Regions from separate parts of the Exiguobacterium sp. E4787 genome, predicted to be linked through region 2. Evidence: predicted binding sites of a transcription regulator. Region 2 holds the regulator's gene; each other region holds the start of a gene.
What was found. Region 2 encodes LexA, which represses DNA repair genes until DNA is damaged. Its sites were predicted from a motif close to CGAACATATGTTCG; they were not measured.
Positions count from the first base shown of each region.

Region 1 (4,838 bases), on a different contig from region 2:
CGTAAGCCCTGGTGTTGTTTCAAACAAGCCCTAGGGCTTGTTTAGAAATCATGGTCATTTTCAATAAACAAACTATGTTGTCACTTCTACCATTTCATCAAACAATCTTCTTATGAGACAGACCAAAACAACGTCCAATTTTCACACACGAACCATCTCGTTTTCGTTATACGAAAACGGACCTTTTCCCGGATTCCGCCCCACGGATCCAGGCGAGAGCAACGCGAGTCGCCCATCCCGTCAAAGAAAAACGTACGTTTTTCGTCCTTGCCCTTCCCGGACGGACCGGGACCGGTCCCCCGGCCCCACTCCATTCCGTTCAACCCATGTAACCTCGCTGTTTCATGCTGACGTACGACTCGTCCGCTCCGAGGATGAGATGGTCGAGCACCGGGATGCCGATGAGGTCCCCCGCCTCATGTAACCGTTCGGAGACGAGGATGTCCTCCCGGCTCGGCGTCGGGTCCCCGCTCGGGTGCTGATGACAGACGATGAGGCACGAGGCGTTGTTCAAGATGGCGCATTTGAAGACCTCCCGTGGGTGGACGACACTCGAGTTGACGCTCCCGACGTGTGCCCGGTGGACGCCGATGACCCGGTTCTTTGTGTTGAGCATGATGACGAGGAACACTTCACGGTCGTCGTCCCCGATGAACGAGGAACCGATTTGTCGGGCACTGTCCGGTGATTGGATGATGGCGTGCTCGAGAGCGACCATCTCCTCGCGAATCTCTTGTTTGATACGAATGACCTCGATGATGGATGTAAGTTCCATGATGGTTTGTCCCCTTTCGGATAAGCCGAGCTCAGAACGAACACCGTTGTGCGTCCTGTTGACGGGAACGAAGCGAGCGTCGGGAGACGGTGCAAGGGCGACCGCAGGGAGAGCCTCAAAAAAATGCGTAGAGCAAACGGAGGGACAGGCTTCCGGAGCCAACGAGCGAAAAGCCTCGCTTTGAGCCTAAAGCGAAGGAAGACGGCCTGAGGGCGCGTCATTTTTTTGACGTCCCTTGCACCGAAGACCAGCGAGCTAGAGTACGGAAACAGGACGCACGGATTACCAATCACGAAAAAGGCTGTTCAAACGGGACAAATCGGGTATAAAATAAGAACAAACGTTCGTTTTATTGAGAGGGGTAATTATTATGACGATGTATCGCGATCGGGGCGAATTGAAATGGATCCCATTCCTCATGCCCGAGCACAAGGCGCTACTGACGAAATACTATAAAGAGATTCAAAAAATTGAGATGCCAGATATCGATGAACAGGTCCTATCGGTCTATGAGAATGTGCTGAACGACGCGATCTTCAGCGGAGATTTGGTAGAGGTAAAATATGTGGAGAAGCGGGAGATGAAACGATTCAGAGGATTCGTGCACCGGACGAACTACATGGAGCGGACCGTCGAGCTGGCCAATCAAAGGGAAGGGATCATCCATGTGCCGTTCGAGGCAATCATTCACGTCGAACAATCGATAGACTAACGCCCTGGCGGTTGTTCGAAGTCTGCGTCACGAAACGTAGTGTCGTTCCTCGACTTTTTCAGAAATAAAAAGGGCGGATAAATATAGTTTTTTCGCATCTAAACTAGACTGCTATAATAAAAAAGAAGACTTTGACTTTTATAAATACCATCTTTTTATAAATAACGAAAGAATCTAAAACATATTGGAGGTTCCGTTTGTCAATTTAAGCTAGACAGATCGACTCCATTCAGGTGACTCAAAAATGCCTCCAACGGTGTGCGGTAATTCAGTGACTTTCTTGGGATGTTATTCCGCTTGTCGGCCACCGACGAAATGAATGTTTGATCCACCTGGTTGAAGTCCATTTCCTTTGCCAAGCCGTCTTTCCGCAGGAGCCCGTTGGAGTTTTCATTCAAGGCGCGCTGAGAAGGCGTGCCGGGATCCGCAAAGTAAATCGAGACGTCGTGCCGGTTGCACAACGGTTTCCAATTGGAGAATTCCTTGCCGCAATCAAACGTGATGGATTTGAACAGATTTCTCGGGACCCCTTGGAACCACTGGTTCAACGCAGTTTCAATATCGCAAGCCTTGCGTCCTGCAGGCTTCAGGGCGATGATGACTTTCGTCAGCCGTTCGACCAGCGTGATCACCGCACTTTTGTGGCGGGCACCCACAATGGTGTCGCCTTCGATATGCCCGAACTCTTTTTTGAACGACGGGTTGTCGGCTTCCCGTTCGGAAATATGGCGTTTGAACGCCTGTTTTCCCCGGCGTTCCTGGTGTCCATTGGGTTTCCGTTTTCCTTTCATCGGCAGCGTGGCGGCGTCAAAGACCTGATTTTTGAACATGCGATAGATGGTGCGCGCGGAACAATCGATGGCCGTTTCTGCCCGGCCGACAATGACATCCGGCGTCCAGCCCTGCGCCACCTTGTCTTGAACATAGGCCACTTGTTTCTTCGGCAGGACAATCTTCCGCCGGCCGCAGCGTTTCTTATTTTTCTTGTATTGCGTGTAGAAGTCGAGCGCTGTATGTCCTGATTTCAGGAAATTGATGACGTTGTAGATTGGCTGCCTGGAACGGTTCATCAACTTAGCAATGATCGCTACAGGTATATTTTGGCGGTGGTAGGATTCTATCATCACCAGTTCATCCGTGGTAAGATGGGTGTAGGTCATTCGTGATCACTCCTATGTTTTTCTTTGGTCGGAAAATACATTGTGAGTGTACCACGAATGGCTTTTTCAATTGTCTAGCTTAATTTTACAATCGGCTATTAATGAATGAATGATTAATTTTTGAAAACTTTTTTGTGTTAATTGAATTTAAGTAGAAAAGAGAAGAAGCTTTTGGGCTTCCTCTCTTCCGATAATATCTCATATGTTAACTATAAAAATATATTTAATTATCCAAAGTCTTCAAACCTCCGTTTGACTTTAACCTAATACAAAACTGTGCCCCCAAGGTTAAAGAAAATTCAACTTTTGGGAGGCAGCACTTTTCGTGTACGACAATTAAACACGGTGTTAAACAGCTCTATTTCTTAGTTTCAATGTCATCGCATTGATAGCCACGATAACCGTGGACACGGACATCAGAACTGCTCCTGCGGCAGGAGCCAACGTAATCCCAATGGAGGCTAGAACACCCGCCGCTATGGGAATGGCAATAAAGTTATAACCGGCTCCCCACACGAGGTTCTGTTTCATTTTACTGGTTGTTTTATTGGCCAATTCGATAAAGGATTCAATATCGCCTGGATCCGACTGAGTCAAAATCACATCAGCGGAATCGATGGCGACTTGAGTTCCGGCACCGACTGCTATCCCAACGTCTGCTATTGCAAGGGATGGTGCATCGTTGACGCCATCGCCGACCATGATAACCGTTTGTCCATTATTTTTCAGTGATTCCACTAAACCATATTTATCTTGCGGTGATTGATTGGCTCTGTATTCAATGCCCAGTTCCTCTGCTACTCCTTGGGCAGCCGTTTCATTGTCACCTGTAGCCATAATCGGTTTTATATTGTAATGCTTCAATGCCTGTATCAGCGTTCTGCTCGTTTCTTTCAATTCATCGCCTAATGCGACCGTACCGATCGGATTCCCGTCCTCAACTAGTATACTTAATGTTGCCCCTTTGGGAACATCCACCGCTACATCTCTTCCAAGTGCCTTTTGGCTGATCAATTCGTATTTGCGGCCATTGGCGTTTCCTTCTATACCCGCACCCGACACAACATCAATCGAATCAAAGTGGACAGGCTGAATCCCTTGTTTCTCAGCGTATTGGACGATTGACTGGGCGATTGGGTGGCTGGACCCGCCTTCAATCCCTGCCATTAACGCCGCGATTTCGGCTTCGGTATGTTGACCATCCAGTGTTTCCATGTTCAAAACTTTAAATTCGCCAGTAGTCAATGTACCCGTTTTATCCAGTATCATTACATCAGCCTTAGTTGCCAGCTCCAATGCTTCGCGGTCTTTCACCAACAGCCCGCGGCTTGCACCTAAACTGGTGCTTCGTGCAATAACCAGCGGAATGGCAAGGCCGAGAGCGTGTGGACATGCAATGACTAATGTCGTAACCGTAAAAAGAACAGCGGTTTGAATGTCAGCAATGTACAGCCAAACGACAAAAGCGAGGAAAGCCGCCGCAATGGCGATATAAAACAGCCAGCCGGCTACTTTTTGAGCCAGATTTTCAGCTCTTGAAGGTTGATCCTGCGCCTGGCTTATCAGGGTTTGTACTTGGGAAATGAACGATTGGTCGCCGGTTTCCTGTACTTCAAGATATAAGATGCCTGCACCGTTCGTGGAACCGCCGATCACTTTGTCTCCGGCTCCTTTTTCAATGGGTTTAGATTCCCCCGTCAGCAAAGCTTCATTGATCCGCGAGGTGCCTCTTTTGATGATGCCATCGGCAGGGACGTTTTCTCCGGCCTGAACCCGTACAAGGTCTCCGACTTTCAGCTCATTTACGGGACGCGTCTCGATCGAATCATCTTCCAATACCACATGTGCATCTTTCGGCACCAATTCGGCGAGCGATTTTTGCGCGTCTCCTGCTTCTCCGATAGCCTTCATTTCGATCCAGTGTCCAAGGAGCATGATCAACAGCAAGGACGCGAATTCAAAGAAGAAATCCATGATGTGATCGCCGGTTACGTAGCGTGCCAGCACGGCGTAAATGCTGTACAAATAGGAAACGGATATCCCTAATGAAATAAGGGCCATCATGCCCGGTGCTTTTTCCTTAAATTCAGCGATTGCACCTTGATAGAAGGGTTTTCCGCCATAAACCAATAAGATAGTTGCTAATACAGCGACCACAATATCCGAGTATGGAAAAGTAAATTGGAAAGGA
Region 1 covers NZ_JACSLY010000027.1:1,394-6,231, reverse strand. The annotation lists gene KNP80_RS15620 (JAB domain-containing protein) at 320-775, opposite strand; gene KNP80_RS15615 (YolD-like family protein) at 1,146-1,487, shown strand; gene KNP80_RS15610 (IS30 family transposase) at 1,688-2,647, opposite strand; gene KNP80_RS15605 (heavy metal translocating P-type ATPase) at 2,996-4,838, opposite strand, start outside.
Region 1: a site for LexA is predicted at 1,109-1,122, ahead of KNP80_RS15615 (YolD-like family protein). Genes of this name have one in related genera too.

Region 2 (4,838 bases):
GCCGACACGCCTTCCATCAAGTCACCGTCTCCGCAAATCCCGTATGTGAAGTGGTCAACCACTTTAAACTCATCACGGTTGTAAGTCGCTTCCAAATGCTTTTCAGCCATCGCCATACCGACTGCCATGGCAATCCCTTGGCCAAGCGGTCCAGTCGTCGCGTCGACACCAGGCGTGTGACGGTACTCTGGGTGTCCAGGCGTCTTCGAATCCATTTGACGGAACGATTTGAGGTCGTCGAGTGAAAGGTCGTAACCAGATAAGTGAAGAAGCGAGTACAAGAGCATCGAACCGTGTCCCGCTGAAAGAACGAACCGATCGCGGTTGAACCAGTTCGGGTTTTTCGGGTTGTGACGCATCTTATCCGTCCAAAGTGTGAACGCCATCGGAGCCGCACCCATCGGCATCCCCGGGTGACCAGAGTTCGCTTTTTGGACCGCATCAATCGAGAGCGTCCGAATCGAGTTAATCGCTAATAATTCTTTAGTAGTTGTTTCCACTAATTTCATCCTCTCTGTTGTTACAAAGTTTCTACCCGTCATATTTTAGCATACTCATTCGTGTGTCACAACTAATTAATTAGTATAACACATTGAATGGAATCGTTTACTTCCTTTCGTCCAAAACCAGTCCAATAAGTCCCCCTGATCCCCGTTCGCGTATAACAAACATGCACACCCTATATGAAATAGGATGTGCATTCGTGGTCACTCCGAGCGATGCCGTTTCTGCTCGTCTTTCAATTTTTCAGGCGTTACATCGTTCCCGTCCGGATCGACGACCTTCATCCCCATCATCTGTGATTTGAATGATTGGCGGAACGCTTGCAAATATTGTTGGCGCAGCGCTTGCTGCTCGTCCATCTCTTCTGATGACAGTCCATCTGTCTTGGCTTTGTTGGCGAGAAAATTGATTCGCTCCAACTGTTCAGGTGCTAGCATCAGGCTCGCCCCCTCTCTACTGAATTTGTTCTTCTACTGTACAAAATCAGCGAGCAGGAATCAAGTTTCTGGCACTGATACGTGCTCCAAATAACGACGGTTCACGGTCGCTTTCGACACCTCATAGCCAAAACCACGTAGCGTGGCGGCAATTTCAGCGAACGTCAGTCCGCGCTCGCGCAGTTGGACGATTTCTTCAATCGGGACTTCGATTCGGCTCCGACCGCCTTGATCGTGATGTTGGATGTTGCGGTGCGGGTTGAACCCGTTCGCGACCGCCCGACGCATGCCGCGTGAGATTTTCGCATTATGGATTTTACGCTGGTACTCCTCGACGACACTGACAATTTCAAGCACCATCTTCTCAGCATCCGAGAAAACGTATTCATCGGACGATTGCATCGTCAACAAGCGGACGTTATGTTTCATGAGCGTATGCAAGATGGCGATTTTCGCGTTCCCTCGTCCGAGGCGGCTGTCATCGCTCACGAGCACGGCATCGAGATTAGACGTCGAGACGTGCTCCAACAAATCGAGCAACCCCGTCCGATTGACCTCATACCCACTCTCTTGCTCACTGATCACATCGACGATTTCGGCGTCAAGACGTTTCGCCATCCGCGTCAGTTCGTCCGCTTGGCGACCGAGTGACGTCTCTTGCGTGGACTTGTTCGTCGACACGCGACAATAAATGACGACTCGCATCCCGTCACTTCCTTTCTTTCCATTCGCCCTCTACGATACACAGTTTCGGGGGCTGTTCGCAATCAGAAAAGATTATTCGGCGGCGAACCACGTCGTCTTGTCGTCTTCTTTCTCAGCGCGTTCGGCGAGAAGCTGTGCCTCGAGCGACTCGGCCTCCGTCAAGGCGACTTCTTCTTCGACGCTGTGCTCGATCACCGGTTCGGTCGCGACGACATCGACGTCGTGGCGCATCTCCCCGACCATATAAAACGCGAACATTCCAAGTGCCAACATGCCGACTAAAATGATTCCATTGATTGTGTCTCTCATAACGATTACCTCCTGGGAATAAGAATACACGTTCTCGAGAACGTCTGTTCGTTTATCTGTTCTCATCATAAAACAAGAACTTCTGTTCGGTCAAGTAGAAAAAAACGAACGAATGTTTGTGCGCTCATGTGTTCTTGTGTTAAACTAAACCCATAAAGAATAGGATGCGTTCGCAGGTTATTCGACATAATCGAGGTGAAATCCATTGAAAAAAATGTCAGCAAGACAACAACAGATTCTTGATTTTATAAAAGCCGAGGTCCGGGCGAAAGGGTATCCACCTTCCGTTCGTGAAATCGGAGAGGCAGTCGGACTCGCATCGAGCTCGACCGTCCACGGCCACTTGGACCGTCTAGAGAAGCGTGGATTGATTCGACGTGACAAGACGAAGCCACGTGCCATCGAGATTTTAGATGAAGAGATGTCAGTCGTGGAAGACCATGATGCCGTCATGTACGTGCCGGTCATCGGGAAAGTCACGGCCGGTACGCCGATCACGGCGATTGAGAACGTGGAAGAGCACTTCCCGCTCCCGGCCCACGTCGTCGGTTCCGACAACGTCTACATGCTCTCTGTCTCAGGGGACTCTATGATTAACGCGGGGATCTTGGATGGGGACCGTGTCCTCGTCCGTCAACAGAACACGGCCGACAATGGAGAGATTGTCGTCGCCATGACGGATGAAGGTGAAGCGACCGTGAAGCGGATTTATAAAGAAGCTTCGAAAGTTCGCCTCCAGCCGGAGAACGACGAGCTCGAAGCGATGTATTTCGATAACGTGTCGATTTTAGGGAAGGTCATCGGTGTATACCGCACGATTCACTAATGGCTAGTGGCAAGACACATACCCGTACGAATCTCGTGGCAATCGGTGCTCTTGCGATTGCCACGCCTTTTATTGACATCGATGTTCCGACCGTGTTCCTGCTTGGCGCCCTAATCGGGACGTTCTGGCTCTCCCCGGACCTTGACTTAAAGTCGGACGCCTATTATCGATGGGGACCGCTTCGGGGCTTTTGGCTCCCTTATGTGAAGATTATGCCCCATCGGTCGTTATTCTCGCATTTTCCGCTCTTGAGCGATCTGATCCGGGTCATCTATCTCGGTTTCCCGCTCACGCTCGTGCTCACGGTCACGCCGTATGAGGAAGCTGTCAGATCGTGGCTCGACCTGAACGGGGCAGCATGCTTCTTCGGACTCGCTTTCGCGACGACGCTACATACGACGCTCGACTATGCGTCCACGTTCTTCAAACGTGCGTTTTAAGCAAATGCTTATGCCATACACCCAAAAGGGCAACCCGTCTATTAGACTGGGTTGCCCTTTTTAAACGTCTGAAGATATTAACGGATTAATCATATTCGACAATTCGAATTCCTTCCGACTCAGAAGGTGCTTCAAAAAATGAAGTGACATGATTGAACACTTCTTTTGTGTCAAATGCTGCCCGTTCAGGCATTTCTGTCCGCCTTTTAGCAATTCGTCTCATACACTGCTCGTCGCTAAGATTCAGATAAATCAATTGATGGTCTGCCCCAACCTTGTTCGCTATGACAAGAAACCATTGACGTAGACCGATTGTGTTGGCAGGGAAATCCATCACGACATTTGTCCCTACTTCAAGCATACGCTGGACAGTTGTTTCTACGATTGGTTTGAGCAGTTCAGAGTGTCGTCAGTAATCTTCGAACATATGAATCTGATTAGGATAAAGTGCCTGCAACCACTCATCCTCGGACAACCGTACCGCATGCTCTTCGAGCTCGAGTCGCTTGGATACCGTTGATTTCCCTGCCCCCATCTTCCCACAAAGAAAAAATAATATTCCTTTTCCCATCGTGATCATCTCTCCTGTCCACACAGATTTGGGTGCTGACATCATATTGTTTCGCAAAGTATGATTCAATCATCGCGTTTATACAACATGATATGATTCTCAGCGACTTCGCGTCCATTGACCAGCAAAACGACACGATGCTCACCCGGATAATGTCGGCGCGTCGTCAAATCTGCCCAACTGTGCATCCTGTTCGCTACCAGTCGCGCACCCCCGGCGACGATTTTATTCGCTAGCAGAAATGCCTTACGACTCGCTTTCCCGTTCGCTTTTATGAAATCGATGGCGTATTCGACCCGAATATATGCAGCATCGCCTGGACGAATCGACACATCGTATTGAATCTCGCACGCCTCCCCGATACTGAGCATGTTCGGATGTATCGAAATCGATGCGTTGACGGTTAAATCCGTTTCTTGCGCATAACCGAACAGCGTTAAGGCGTCGGGGTGAGCGGATTTGATCAATGTTCGACACCCATGTCTGATGACCCAATCGGTATGATCATGTTCGCCCTGCCATCGACGCGAGACCGCGAGCACGGCTTCCGGGTGATCTTTCGAGATATCGTTGAGGTTGTTAGCGACACTTTTCCTTACATATAATGATGGGTCTTCTTTCAATAACTCTAAAACCGCCAACACTGGAGCCGGGTCTGCTTTGAACATCGGTAACGATTCCGCCCACGGAAGACGAGGGCGGCAGCCTTCACTCGCCAATCTCCGCACATGCTCATTCGGATGCTTGGCCCATGCCATCATACGATTCATCACTCGCGTCGAATCACGAAGCAGAAAAGGTCGGATCGCGAATTCCGAAGACGATTTCTGCGTGAAGAGTTCGAGCGCTGACATCGAGCGTTCCCAATGTTCTTCCGCCTGTCCATACACTTCTACGAAGTCGGGAAAGAATAAATATGGAAAGCCGACACAATCGTCTGCAATTTCTATCAAGACGTCTATAGCCGACTCGTAGTGTTGAGGTAAGTACTCCCCGAGCTTTGTCGAGATACGGCGCATACGCCCTTTCAGCGCTAACGCTTCCCA
Region 2 covers NZ_JACSLY010000001.1:78,241-83,078, forward strand. The annotation lists gene tkt (transketolase) at 1-509, opposite strand, end outside; gene KNP80_RS00405 (DUF896 domain-containing protein) at 708-941, opposite strand; gene KNP80_RS00410 (YneB family resolvase-like protein) at 1,002-1,646, opposite strand; gene KNP80_RS00415 (hypothetical protein) at 1,719-1,955, opposite strand; gene lexA (transcriptional repressor LexA) at 2,161-2,781, shown strand; gene KNP80_RS00425 (metal-binding protein) at 2,781-3,221, shown strand; partial or broken gene KNP80_RS00430 (P-loop nucleotide/nucleoside kinase family protein) at 3,307-3,837, opposite strand; gene KNP80_RS00435 (DNA alkylation repair protein) at 3,858-4,838, opposite strand, start outside.

Region 3 (4,838 bases), on a different contig from region 2:
TGCATATAGTTGACCTTGATGCCCGCTTCACGCAGATAGTCCGATAAATCCTCGGCCATCTTTTTCGTGAGCGTCGTCACGAGGACGCGTTCGTCCTGTTTGATGCGGTCGCGAATTTGGTCCATCAAGTAGTCGATTTGTCCTTTGATCGGATGAATCTCGATCGTCGGGTCGAGCAGCCCTGTCGGCCGGATGATCTGTTCGATCATGTGCGGGGTATGCTCGAGCTCGAACGGACCTGGTGTCGCCGAGATAAAGATCGCTTGCGACAACTTCTTCTCGAACTCGTCGAACTTGAGCGGACGGTTATCTTTAGCTGAAGGCAGGCGGAACCCGTGGTCGACGAGCACTTGCTTCCGGGCCTGGTCACCGTTATACATGCCGCGTACTTGCGGGAGCGTCACGTGCGACTCATCGGCGACGAGTAGGAAGTCTTTCGGGAAGTAGTCGATGAGCGTGTACGGCGTCGCCCCTGCCTCGGTCAAGTTCAAATGACGCGAATAGTTTTCGATGCCTGAACAGTAGCCCATCTCACGCATCATCTCGAGGTCATAGTTCGTTCGCTGTTCGAGACGCTGGGCTTCAAGCAGTTTGCCTTCCTCGCGGAACTTCGCGAGCTGTTGTTCGAGCTCGGCCTCGATGTTGACGATCGCTTTTTGCAGCTTCTCGTCGCGGGTGACGAAGTGGGACGCCGGGAAGATTGAGACGTGCTCGCGGTCGGCGATAATCTCGCCGGTGAGCGGGTCCATCTCGCGGATGCGATCGATTTCGTCTCCGAAGAACTCGACGCGCAAGCATTGTTCGTCGCGTGACGCCGGGAAAATCTCGACGACGTCACCTCGGACACGGAAACGGCCGCGCTGGAAATCGATATCGTTCCGTTCATATTGGATGTCGATCAGTTTGCGAAGCATCTGGTCGCGCCCCATCTCTTTCCCGACACGGAGACTTATGACGAGACTGTTATATTCTTCCGGGTTACCGAGACCGTAAATACAGGAGACGGAAGCGACGATGATGACGTCGTCGCGCTCGAACAAGGCCGATGTCGCCGAGTGGCGGAGTTTATCGATTTCATCGTTAATCGAGGCGTCTTTCTCGATGAACGTGTCGGTCGACGGCACGTACGCCTCCGGCTGATAGTAGTCATAATAACTGACGAAGTATTCGACGGCATTGTTCGGGAAGAACTCTTTGAACTCGGAGTAGAGCTGTCCGGCGAGCGTCTTGTTGTGGGCCAAGACGAGCGTCGGCTTCTTCACTTCTTGGATGACGTTTGATACGGTGAACGTCTTCCCTGTACCGGTCGCCCCGAGCAACGTCTGATATCGGTCGCCGCGATTGATTCCTTCGACGAGCTGACGAATCGCTTCCGGTTGGTCGCCGGCCGGCTTATATTCTGATTGTAAGTCAAACGGAACGCTAATCTTATCCATGTATATTCCTCGCTTTCTGTACCTTGCATAGTACCTTGATTATATCACATACACGAACAAATATTCGCTTCTGACATGCTTCCCAAATCGTTCCGCTTTTCGTTATCATGGAGAGTGAATCTAAACAGAAACGAGTTGGTCGTCATGTGGTCGCTTCTCTTTATCCCGCTCGGTGCCATTGTCGGCGCCTTGTCCGGATTTTTCGGCATCGGCGGCGGTGTCATCATCGTCCCGGTGCTGCTCTTTAGTGGATACTCGGCGGCCGAGGCCGTCGCTACGTCGCTCTTGTTCGTCGTCGGGACGAGCCTGTCCGGCGCCAAGAAACATACATCGCTCGGCAACGTGTCCTGGTCGACAGGCATCACGGTCGGTTTGGCCGGTGCCGTCACGGCGCAACTGTCGAGCCGGCTTGTCCTCTCGATCTCGGGGACATACGACTGATTGCTTAACCTATTTTATCTGGCTATCCTATCTTATTTTGCCGTTACGCTATTAAAGAAAACATCGAAACCGCAGAAGCCGAAAAAATCATCGCTGCTTGCCGCCCTCGTCATCGGGATGATGGCCGGACTGTTGTCGGCTCTGCTCGGCATCGGTGGCGGCTTCATCATCGTCCCGCTCCTCGTCAGTTGGCTCGACTTCTCGACGCATCGCGGGGTCGGGACGAGCCTGGCCGCCGTCCTGTTCATCTCGCTTGGCGGACTCGTCGGCTATCTCCCGTCGCTGTCGCTCGACTATATGACACCGCTCGCGTTGGTCGTCGGGGCGTTCATCGGGGCCCCACTCGGCGCTTCGCTCACGAATCGTTATCACGATAAAGAGATTTCCACCCGGCTCGCCTGGTTGTATGTGGCCGTCATCGTCTCGATCGCGCTCGACCTCGGTGCCGCCCTCTACGCGCCGCTTGCATACGTCAGTTTGGCGATCCTGCTCGCTTTTCTTGTCGGGATTGGACTCGACTTCAGACGGCGTATTGTCAATCAAAACCACTTTTCATAAGAAAAGTGGCTTTTTTTGCATATTCGGTTTTGAAACGCTTACATTTGGGGCATATAATGAAGTGGTAAGCCAAATTTAATATGGAAGGAAGGGAGTATCACATGTCAGCATTCGTCAGCGAAATTATTGGTACAATGCTACTCATCTTGCTCGGTAACGGTGTCGTCGCCGGCGTCGTCCTCCGTCATTCGAAAGCGGAGAACGCAGGTTGGGTCGTCATCACGTTCGGTTGGGGCTTCGCCGTTATGATCGGGGTATACGCAGCCGGAATTTATGGAGGGGCGCACTTGAACCCTGCCGTCACGGTCGGGCTCGCGACAGCAGGCTCATTCCCTTGGGCTGATGTGCCAGCCTACATCTTGGCACAGTTTATCGGGGCGTTCATCGGGGCCGTCCTCGTGTTCGTGCACTACAAACCGCACTATGATGTGACCGACGATCCGGGTGCCAAACTGGCCACCTTCTCGACCGCACCAGGGATTCGTAGCACGCCGTTCAACTTGATCGGGGAAATCATTGGTACGTTCGTTCTCGTCTTCGGAATTTTGTCATTCGGGGCCAACACGTTCACGGACGGCTTGAATCCGCTCATCGTCGGTTTCCTCGTCGTCTCAATCGGTCTCTCACTTGGTGGTACAACGGGATATGCCATCAACCCGGCACGTGACCTCGGGCCGCGGATTGCGCATGCGATTCTTCCAATCAAAGGCAAAGGGACGTCGGACTGGGGCTATTCATGGATTCCGGTCGTCGGACCAATCATCGGGGCGGTCATCGCCGCATTGGTTTACGGCATTCTTGTCCCATAATCTTTCTAATTTCTAAGGAGGCACTCTCATATGGAGAAAGAAAAACGTTATATCTTAGCACTTGACCAAGGAACGACAAGCTCACGGGCCATCATCTTCGACCATGACGGGAAAATCGTCACAGTCGCGCAACGTGAGTTCAAACAATACTTCCCGAAACCGGGCTGGGTCGAGCATAACGCCAACGAGATTTGGGGTTCTGTCCTCGCCGTCATGGCCGAGGCGTTCGGGTCGGCTGATATCGATCCAAAAGAGATCGCGGCCATCGGAATCACTAACCAACGGGAAACGGCCGTCGTCTGGGAGAAGTCGACAGGACGCCCAGTCTATAACGCGGTCGTCTGGCAATCGCGGCAAACGGCTGGCATCTGTGACGAGCTGAACGCGGCCGGACACGGTGACTTATTCCGCGACAAGACAGGCCTCTTGATTGACGCCTACTTCTCAGGAACGAAAGTCAAATGGATTCTCGACAACGTCGAAGGTGCGCGCGAGAAAGCGGAAGCCGGCGACCTCCTCTTCGGGACAATCGACACATGGCTCATCTGGAAACTGTCAGGCGGTCACGCCCACGTCACGGATTACTCGAACGCCTCACGGACGCTCATGTACAACATCTATGAACAGAAGTGGGACGATGAGCTCCTCGAGATTTTGACAGTACCAAAATCGATGCTCCCAGAAGTCAAACCGTCGAGTGAAGTATATGCCAACACAATCCCGTACCACTTCTTCGGATTCGAAGTACCAATTGCCGGTGCGGCCGGTGACCAACAGGCTGCCCTCTTCGGTCAAGCTTGCTTCGAGTCTGGCGAAGGGAAAAATACGTACGGGACAGGTTGCTTCATGCTCATGAACACGGGCGAAGAAGCCGTTAAATCGGACCACGGGTTGCTCACGACAATCGCTTGGGGTTACGGCGGCAAAGTCGAATACGCGCTCGAAGGATCAATCTTCGTCGCTGGTTCAGCCATCCAATGGCTTCGTGACGGACTCCGCATGCTCAAGTCGGCGAAAGATACGGAACAGTACGCTAACCGTGTCGAAACGACTGACGGCGTCTACGTCGTCCCTGCCTTCGTCGGTCTCGGTGCGCCGTATTGGAACTCGGACGTCCGCGGTGCCATCTTCGGCCTCACACGCGGTACGGAGAAAGAACACTTCGTCCGGGCGACGCTCGAGTCACTCGCTTATCAGACGCGCGACGTCTTGACGGCGATGGAACAAGATTCTGGCATCGAGTTGAAGACACTCCGCGTCGATGGTGGTGCGGTCAACAACAACTTCCTCATGCAGTTCCAAGCGGACATCTTGAACGTGCCGGTCGAACGTCCGGAAGTGAGCGAGACGACGGCCCTCGGTGCCGCCTACCTCGCTGGACTCGCCGTCGGGTTCTGGAAAGACCAAGCTGAGATTAAACAGCAGTGGAAACTCGACCACCAGTTCGAATCGAACATGGACGAGGCACACCGCGAAAATCTGTATAAAGGCTGGCAACACGCCGTCGAAGCGACGATGGGCTTTAAACCGTCGAAACTTGAACTTTAATCGAACGCACGAAAGGGAGCATCCGCCAAGGATGCTCCCTTTTATA
Region 3 covers NZ_JACSLY010000005.1:36,717-41,554, forward strand. The annotation lists gene uvrB (excinuclease ABC subunit UvrB) at 1-1,436, opposite strand, end outside; gene KNP80_RS15965 (TSUP family transporter) at 1,551-1,877, shown strand; gene KNP80_RS07300 (sulfite exporter TauE/SafE family protein) at 1,878-2,435, shown strand; gene KNP80_RS07305 (MIP/aquaporin family protein) at 2,537-3,244, shown strand; gene glpK (glycerol kinase GlpK) at 3,275-4,792, shown strand; gene KNP80_RS07315 (PDZ domain-containing protein) at 4,834-4,838, opposite strand, start outside.
Region 3: a site for LexA is predicted at 1,490-1,503, ahead of uvrB (excinuclease ABC subunit UvrB). Genes of this name have one in related genera too.